Regions from separate parts of the Serinibacter arcticus genome, predicted to be linked through region 2. Evidence: riboswitches for the same ligand, from Rfam matches in the RefSeq annotation. Region 2 holds a riboswitch; the other holds the start of a gene.
What was found. Region 2 has a riboswitch for thiamine pyrophosphate ahead of C8046_RS05825 (Ykof family thiamine-binding protein). Riboswitches for the same ligand answer to the same signal wherever they lie in the genome.

Region 1 (3,308 bases), 820 kb from region 2:
GCAACATCAGCTGGCTGCCGGGCTGGCTCGACCAGAGCCGCATCGAGGCGGACCGGCTCGCGGCGCAGGGCCTCATGGACCAGGCCGACGACCTGCGGACCCAGGCGGCGAACCTCGAGCCGGGTCGCACCTCGCGGATCTTCCGCACGGCCGGCAAGATCCTCGGTCCGCTGGGACTGGGTCTCGGCGTCTACAACGACTGGCAGGAGGGCGAGAGCGTCGAGCAGATCGCCGTCTCGCAGGGCGGGTCGGCCGCGCTCGGCGCGCTGGCCGGCATCGGGGCCGCCGCCGGGACCGGCGCCCTCATCGGCTCGGTCGTTCCGGGTGTGGGCACGGCGGTCGGTGCGGTCGTCGGCACCGTCATCGGCGCCGGCGTCGCGATCTTCGCCGACGGCGCCATCGACTCCTTCTTCGAGAACGGACCCGACGTCGGCGAGGCCTGGAACTCGGGGGTCGAGGCGCTCGGGGACACGGCCGAGGCGATCGGCGACTTCGGCGGCAGCGTCGTCAGCACGGTCGGCGGCTGGTTCGATTGACCGCCGCTCGCCGGGCGTCCCCCGTCGCCGTCGGTGCGCTCGTGCTGCTCGGTGTGCTCGTCGTCGCCGTGGGGTGGGCCCTGACGAGCCGGGGCGCGCTGTCGTCCGTGGTCTCCGGCACGCTGGCCATGACGCTCGGGGTCACGGTCCTGCTGTCCGCGGTCTCGCTCCAGCGCCGCCCGATCGAGGCGGATCGCGCGCGGTCCGACCGCGCCCTGGCGCCGCGGCCCGACCAGATCGACGGCGAGCCGGCGATGCGTTTCCCGCGCGGCGCCGGCTCGTCGCGGGTGCTGGCGTTCGCCGCGCTCGGCGTGCTGGGCCTGTGGGCCGTGGTGATGATCGTGCTCGCGATCGTGCGCGGTGCACCGCTGTGGCTCGTGCTCCTGGTGCCGTGGGCGGTCCTGGTGCTCGGCGGACCGGTGCTCGCGGCGACCGGCCGCCTGGCCCCCGGCTCCGTCTACGTGACCCCGACGCGGGTGGTCGACGTCGACCGCGGCGGTCGCGCCGAGATCGCGCTCGTCGACGTCGACCTCGTCACCCCGATGGCCGACCGCCTGCTCCTGCGGCCGCGCCGCCCCGGGGCGGTCGTCGTCCGTCGCGAGGCGGGGCCGTGGTCGCGACGACCGCGCACCGACCTGCTGGTCGTGGAGACCACCGGGCTCGGCGGCGGCAGCGAGCTGCTGGCCGACCACGTGCGGGGTGTGCAGGGTCCTCGGCGGTAGGCTCGTCCTCGAACGACAGGGGAGCGCCCCACCGGCCCGATCACTCGATCGACGCCGGACGCGCTGAGAGTGCGGCCCAGCCGCAGACCCTCGAACCTGCTCCGGTTAGCACCGGCGAAGGAAGTCGGGAATTCTCTCCCCGGTGCGCACCCGCGCGCCGGGCCCTCCCACGCACCTCTGGGAGGACCACCGCATGACCCCCACCACCGCGCGCCCGCGCCTCCGCCGTCGCCCGCTGATCGCGACGGCGGCGCTCACGTCCGCCTCGCTCCTCGCCCTCGCGGGCTGCTCGCTCGGCGGCGGCTCGCCCGCGCCGAGCGCGACGAGCAGCCCGAGCGACTCGGCCACCGACTCCGGTGAGCCGTCGGGCGAGGGCGCGTCGCCGTCGTCGTCCATCACGCTGGTCACCCACGACTCGTTCAACCTCAGCGAGGACGTGCTCGCGGCGTTCACGGAGGAGACGGGCATCGCGGTCACGCAGGTCGCGCCCGGCGACGGCGGCGCGCTCGTCAACCAGCTCGTGCTGACCAAGGCCTCGCCGCTGGGGGACGTGGTGTTCGGCGTCGACACGACGTTCGCCTCGCGCGCCGTGGACGAGGGCGTGTTCGCGCCGTACACCTCGCCCGCGCTGCCGGCGAGCGCCGAGCAGTACCTGCTCGGGGACGCGCTGACGCCGATCGACGTCTCCGACGTCTGCCTCAACGTCGACCTCGGCTGGTACGAGGAGAACGGGCAGGAGCCGCCCGCCTCCTTCGACGACCTGGTGCTGCCCGAGTACGCGGGGCAGACGGTCGTGACCAACCCCGCGACGTCCTCGCCCGGGCTCGCGTTCCTGCTCGCCACGATCGGGGCCAAGGGCGAGTCCGGCTGGGTCGCCTACTGGGAGCAGCTGCGCGACAACGACGTGCTCGTGGTCGACGGCTGGTCCGACGCCTACTACGTCGACTTCTCCGGCGGCGAGGGCGAGGGTGAGCGCCCGGTCGTGCTGTCCTACGCCTCCTCCCCGCCCGTGACCATCGGCGACGACGGCGTCCCCACCACCGCCGCGCTGCTGGACACCTGCTTCCGCCAGGTCGAGTACGCGGGCGTGCTCGACGGCGCCGCGAACCCCGAGGGCGCGCAGGCGTTCGTCGACTTCCTGCTCTCGGAGCCGGTCCAGGCCGACGTCCCCGAGCAGATGTACGTCTACCCCGTCGACGCAGGCGTCGAGCTCCCGGCCGACTGGGCCGAGTTCGCGCCGCTCGCGAGCGCGCCGTGGGACGTCCCGGCCGCCGACATCACCGCGAACCGGAGCGACTGGATCGACACCTGGACGCAGACGGTCCTGGGGTGACAACCATCCGCGAGGCCCTTCGGGTCCGTTCCCGAGGCCGTTGCGGCGTCGTCGCGAGGCCTTTCGGGTGCGCTGCGGTGACGCCGTGGTGACCACAACGGCCTCGGATGCGAGCCCGAAGGGCCTCGGGAACGGACCCGAAGGGCCTCGCGACCGCGCCAGAAAGGCCTCGCGAAGGCTCTCGTGGGCGACGGCGGGGCGCACGACGGCGTGGACCCTCGCCGTCGTGCTCCCGCTCGCCTTTCTCGGCGTGTTCTTCGCCTACCCCGTGGCGACCCTGGTCGCGCGCGGTTTCGTCACCGACGGCGTGCTCGACCTCGGCGGCTTCGCGGAGGTGCTCGGCAGCGCGCGCACGTGGCGCGTCGTCGGCCACACGCTCGGCCAGGCCTCGCTCGGCACGGTCATCGCCGTCCTGCTCGGCGTCCCCGGGGCGTACGTGCTCTACCGCCGCACGTTCCCGGGGCGCCGCGTGGTGCGCGCGCTGGTCGCGGTGCCGTTCGTGCTGCCGAGCGTGGTCGTCGGCGTCGCGTTCCGCGCGCTCCTCGCGCCCGCGGGCCCGCTCGGCTTCCTCGGTTGGGACCGCACGTTCCCGGCGATCATCGCGGCGCTGGTGTTCTTCAACTACGGGCTCGTGGTCCGCATGGTCGGCACCGTGTGGGAGCGCCTCGACCCGCGCACCGAGCAGGCGGCCCGGGCGCTCGGGGCCTCGCCGCTGCG
Region 2 (3,308 bases):
CGGTCAGCGGGCCGACGCCGTCGCCCCCGGGCAGGACCACCTCGAGCGCGTCCGTCTCGACGACCCCTCCGGCCGCCTCAGCGCTCACGACGCACCAGCTCGGGCTCACCGGCGCCGTCGGCGCCATCAGCAGCGGCACCCGCGCGCCGCTCCCGCTCGGCCGCCTCGCCGATCGCGTAGTTCGCCAGCACCCCGGTGCGCAGCAGCCCGTCCACGATCACCTTGGCCAGCAGCCCACCGAGGATCACGCCCGACAGCGCCTGCACCCCGAACCGGACCAGCACGAGGTCCTGCCCGAACCACCCGAACCGGAACGCCGACCAGAAGAACACCAGTCCCGCGCCCATCAGCCCCGACAGCGCGTAGCGACCCCAGCCGAACCTCCGGTAGCGCCCGAACGCGAACGGCAGCTCGCTCCCGACGCCCTGGATGAACGCCGCGACCAGCAGCATCGGCCCCACGGCGCTGCCGAGGAAGACGACCTCGATCACGGACGCGAGCACCTCCGCGAGGATGCCGACACCGGGCCGGCGGACGATCGCGATGGCGATGGGGGCCACGAGCAGCCAGCTGCCGGCGAGGAAGTGCTGGGCCAGGTCGCCTGCCGGTCCCATCGCGATCGACAGGGCCGTCCAAGCCTGCACGAAGGCCCAGTAGAGGAACCCGAACACGGTGCCGAGCACCACGACGAGCACGATCTCCTTCAGCGTGAGCCGGCGGCGGGGCACGAGCGCGCTCATCGGACGACCTCGCCGTCGATCGCGCCGTCGGTCGCACCGGCCGGAGCCGCGTGGTTCGGGCTGTTCAGCGAGACCTGCAGGTGGCTGGTGACGTGCTGCACGCTGCGGCCCACGAGCACCCAGCCGGCGACGGCGGTGGCGAGCACGTCCCCCAGATCGCCCTCGAGCCGGGTCACGAAGTGCTCGGACCCGCGGAACGTGCCGAGCTCGCGGGCGTGGTCGATCGCCGCGTAGATGTCGCGCATGTGGTCCGGCTCCGGGGGCGCCGCCCCGTCCGGCCCGACGGCGGGGGCCGCGTCCGCGAGCGGGTACAGCGCCCACTCGGCGGCGGCGAGGCGCCCCGTGGTGCGGGTCGGCGGCACGCTCGCGCCGCGCGGTCCGGCCCCGCCCGGCCGCTCGCACACCACCTCGCCCGGGCAGCCGCGCGAGAGGTGGACGGTCAGGGTCACGTGGTGGCCGGTCGCCGCGAGCGCCGCACCGAGGTCGGTGAGGTAGCGCAGGAGGTCGGTCTCGGACCCGCCGACATAGGTGGACACGTCCCCCGTGCTGAGGACGAGGCCGTCGGTCGACACCTCGGCGAGCGCCCGCGTGAGGACGTCGACGTAGTCGTCGGCCATGACGGAGGCCGTGACGCGAGCGCCGACCCCGAAGGTCAGCGGATCGCGCGTGAGGTCCCCGGCGGAGGGCCCGGCGACGGGGGTGGTGGGGGTGGGACTGGTGAGCAGCATGCGACGCGCCTCTCGGGCAGCGGCGGCACGGGCGCGGACGGCGGTCGTCACGCGTAGCTTCCTGCGCCGGCATGATCCGGATCAGGTTCGACGGTCGGAGTTGGAGAACTCCCTCTCAGCCCAGCTCACTGGACTCCCGTGCTCACGGACGACCCTAGCCGGGTGACGCCCCGGCGACACCCGTGGTCCGCGGGGTGAACCCTCGCGCAACAGCACGTGAACGTGCACGACTTGCACCCATCGCACGTGGACGTGCGCCTAACGTCCCGAACGTGCTCATTACCCAGCTGGCCGCGAGCCACGGCCCGGCCCTCACGCCGACGGACCGTCGACTCGTCGCCGCCCTCCAGACGCAGCCCGACCGGGCCTCGTACTGGCGCGCCCACGAGCTCACCGACCCGCTCGGGCTGCACCAGTCCTCGGCCACGCGCCTGGCCCAGCGGCTCGGCTTCGACGGCTACCCGCAGCTGCGGGACGCGCTGCGCGAGGACTACCTCGCGGGCGACGGCCCCTCGCAGCGCTTGCGCGGCCGCCTCGAGCGTCACCCGGACGGCGACGTCCTGACCTCGTTCGTCGACGACGAGTCCGCGGCACTCGCCGCGCTCCCCCGCCACGTCACCCAGCCCGAGCTCGACGAGCTCGCCGACCGGATCCTCGCGGCCCGCGAGATCCTCCTGTTCGCCCAGGGCAACGCCACCGTGCTGGTCGACCTGCTCGCCCGTCGGCTCGAGCGGTTCGGGATGCGCACGGTGCGTCTCGTCGGCTCGCGCCGAGACCTCGCCGAGCGGCTGTCGCGGCTCGAGCGCGACGACGTCGTCCTGGCGTTCGTCTTCCGCCGGGCGCCGGCCGTCCTGGGCCCGCTGCTCGCCGTCGCGACGGCGGCCTCCGCGGGCACCGCGATCGTCACCGACACCGTCGTGTGGTCCTCACCGCGCCCCGACCAGATCGTCGCCGCACCCCGCGGCGGCGCCGACGACTTCCTCTCCCTGACCGTGCCGATGGCGATCGTCAACGCCCTCGTGCTGACGATCGCCCGTCGGGCCGACGACGGGGCGCTGCAGTCGCTCGACCGTCTCGGCCACCTCCTCGAGCAGCTCGAGGCCTGACCTCCCCGACCTGCCTGACAGCACCGCCCCACCCAGCACCACCCCACCCAGCACCACCCCATCCAGCACCACCCCACCCAGCGCCACCCCTCGCAGCACCTCCCCCACCCCGCGCCCGACCGAAGGATCAGCCATGCCTCGCCGTCACCGCACCGTCCCCCTCCTCGCCCTCGCCCTGCCGCTCACGCTCGGCCTCACCGCCTGCTCCGGCGCCGCGTCCGCCCCCGCCGACGACACCGACTGGGACGCGCTGTCCCACGACGAGCTCGTCGAGCTCGCGGAGGCCGAGGGCACCGTGTCGGTGTACGCCTTCACCAGCCGGATCGCCACGATCGAGGAGTCCTTCGAAGCCGCCTACCCCGGCATCGACGTCGTCGCCACGGACATCTCCTCCACCGAGCTGATCACCCGGCTGGCCAGCGAGCACCGCGCGGGCAGCACCACCGCCGACGTCGCGTACGTCTCCGACGCCCCGGTGGTGGTCACCGAGCTGCTCGCCGACGACGTCCTGCTCCCCTACGTCCCGGCCCGCGTGGCCGACCAGCTGGCGCCGGAGTTCACCGCGCCGCTGGTCGCGAACCGGCTCTCCACCAAGGTGCTCATGTACAACGAGGAGGCCCACCCCGACGGCGCGCCGGTCGCCAACCTCTGGGAGCTGACCGAGCCCGCGTGGAGCGGCAAGGTCGTGCTGGTCGACCCCAACGTCCGCGGCGACTACCTCGACCTGATGACGG

Region 1: it holds a riboswitch for thiamine pyrophosphate, as region 2 does, so the genes downstream of both, C8046_RS09535 (thiamine ABC transporter substrate-binding protein) here and C8046_RS05825 (Ykof family thiamine-binding protein) in region 2, are expected to answer to the same signal.

What each region holds. Positions count from the first base shown of each region.
Region 1 covers NZ_PYHR01000002.1:2,091,803-2,095,110, reverse strand. The annotation lists gene C8046_RS09545 (hypothetical protein) at 1-536, shown strand, start outside; gene C8046_RS09540 (hypothetical protein) at 533-1,258, shown strand; TPP riboswitch at 1,266-1,398, shown strand; gene C8046_RS09535 (thiamine ABC transporter substrate-binding protein) at 1,452-2,591, shown strand; gene C8046_RS09530 (ABC transporter permease) at 2,818-3,308, shown strand, end outside.
Region 2 covers NZ_PYHR01000002.1:1,269,631-1,272,938, forward strand. The annotation lists gene C8046_RS05815 (ABC transporter ATP-binding protein) at 1-88, opposite strand, end outside; gene C8046_RS05820 (ECF transporter S component) at 78-740, opposite strand; gene C8046_RS05825 (Ykof family thiamine-binding protein) at 737-1,519, opposite strand; TPP riboswitch at 1,510-1,618, opposite strand; gene C8046_RS05830 (MurR/RpiR family transcriptional regulator) at 1,741-2,574, shown strand; gene C8046_RS05835 (ABC transporter substrate-binding protein) at 2,708-3,308, shown strand, end outside.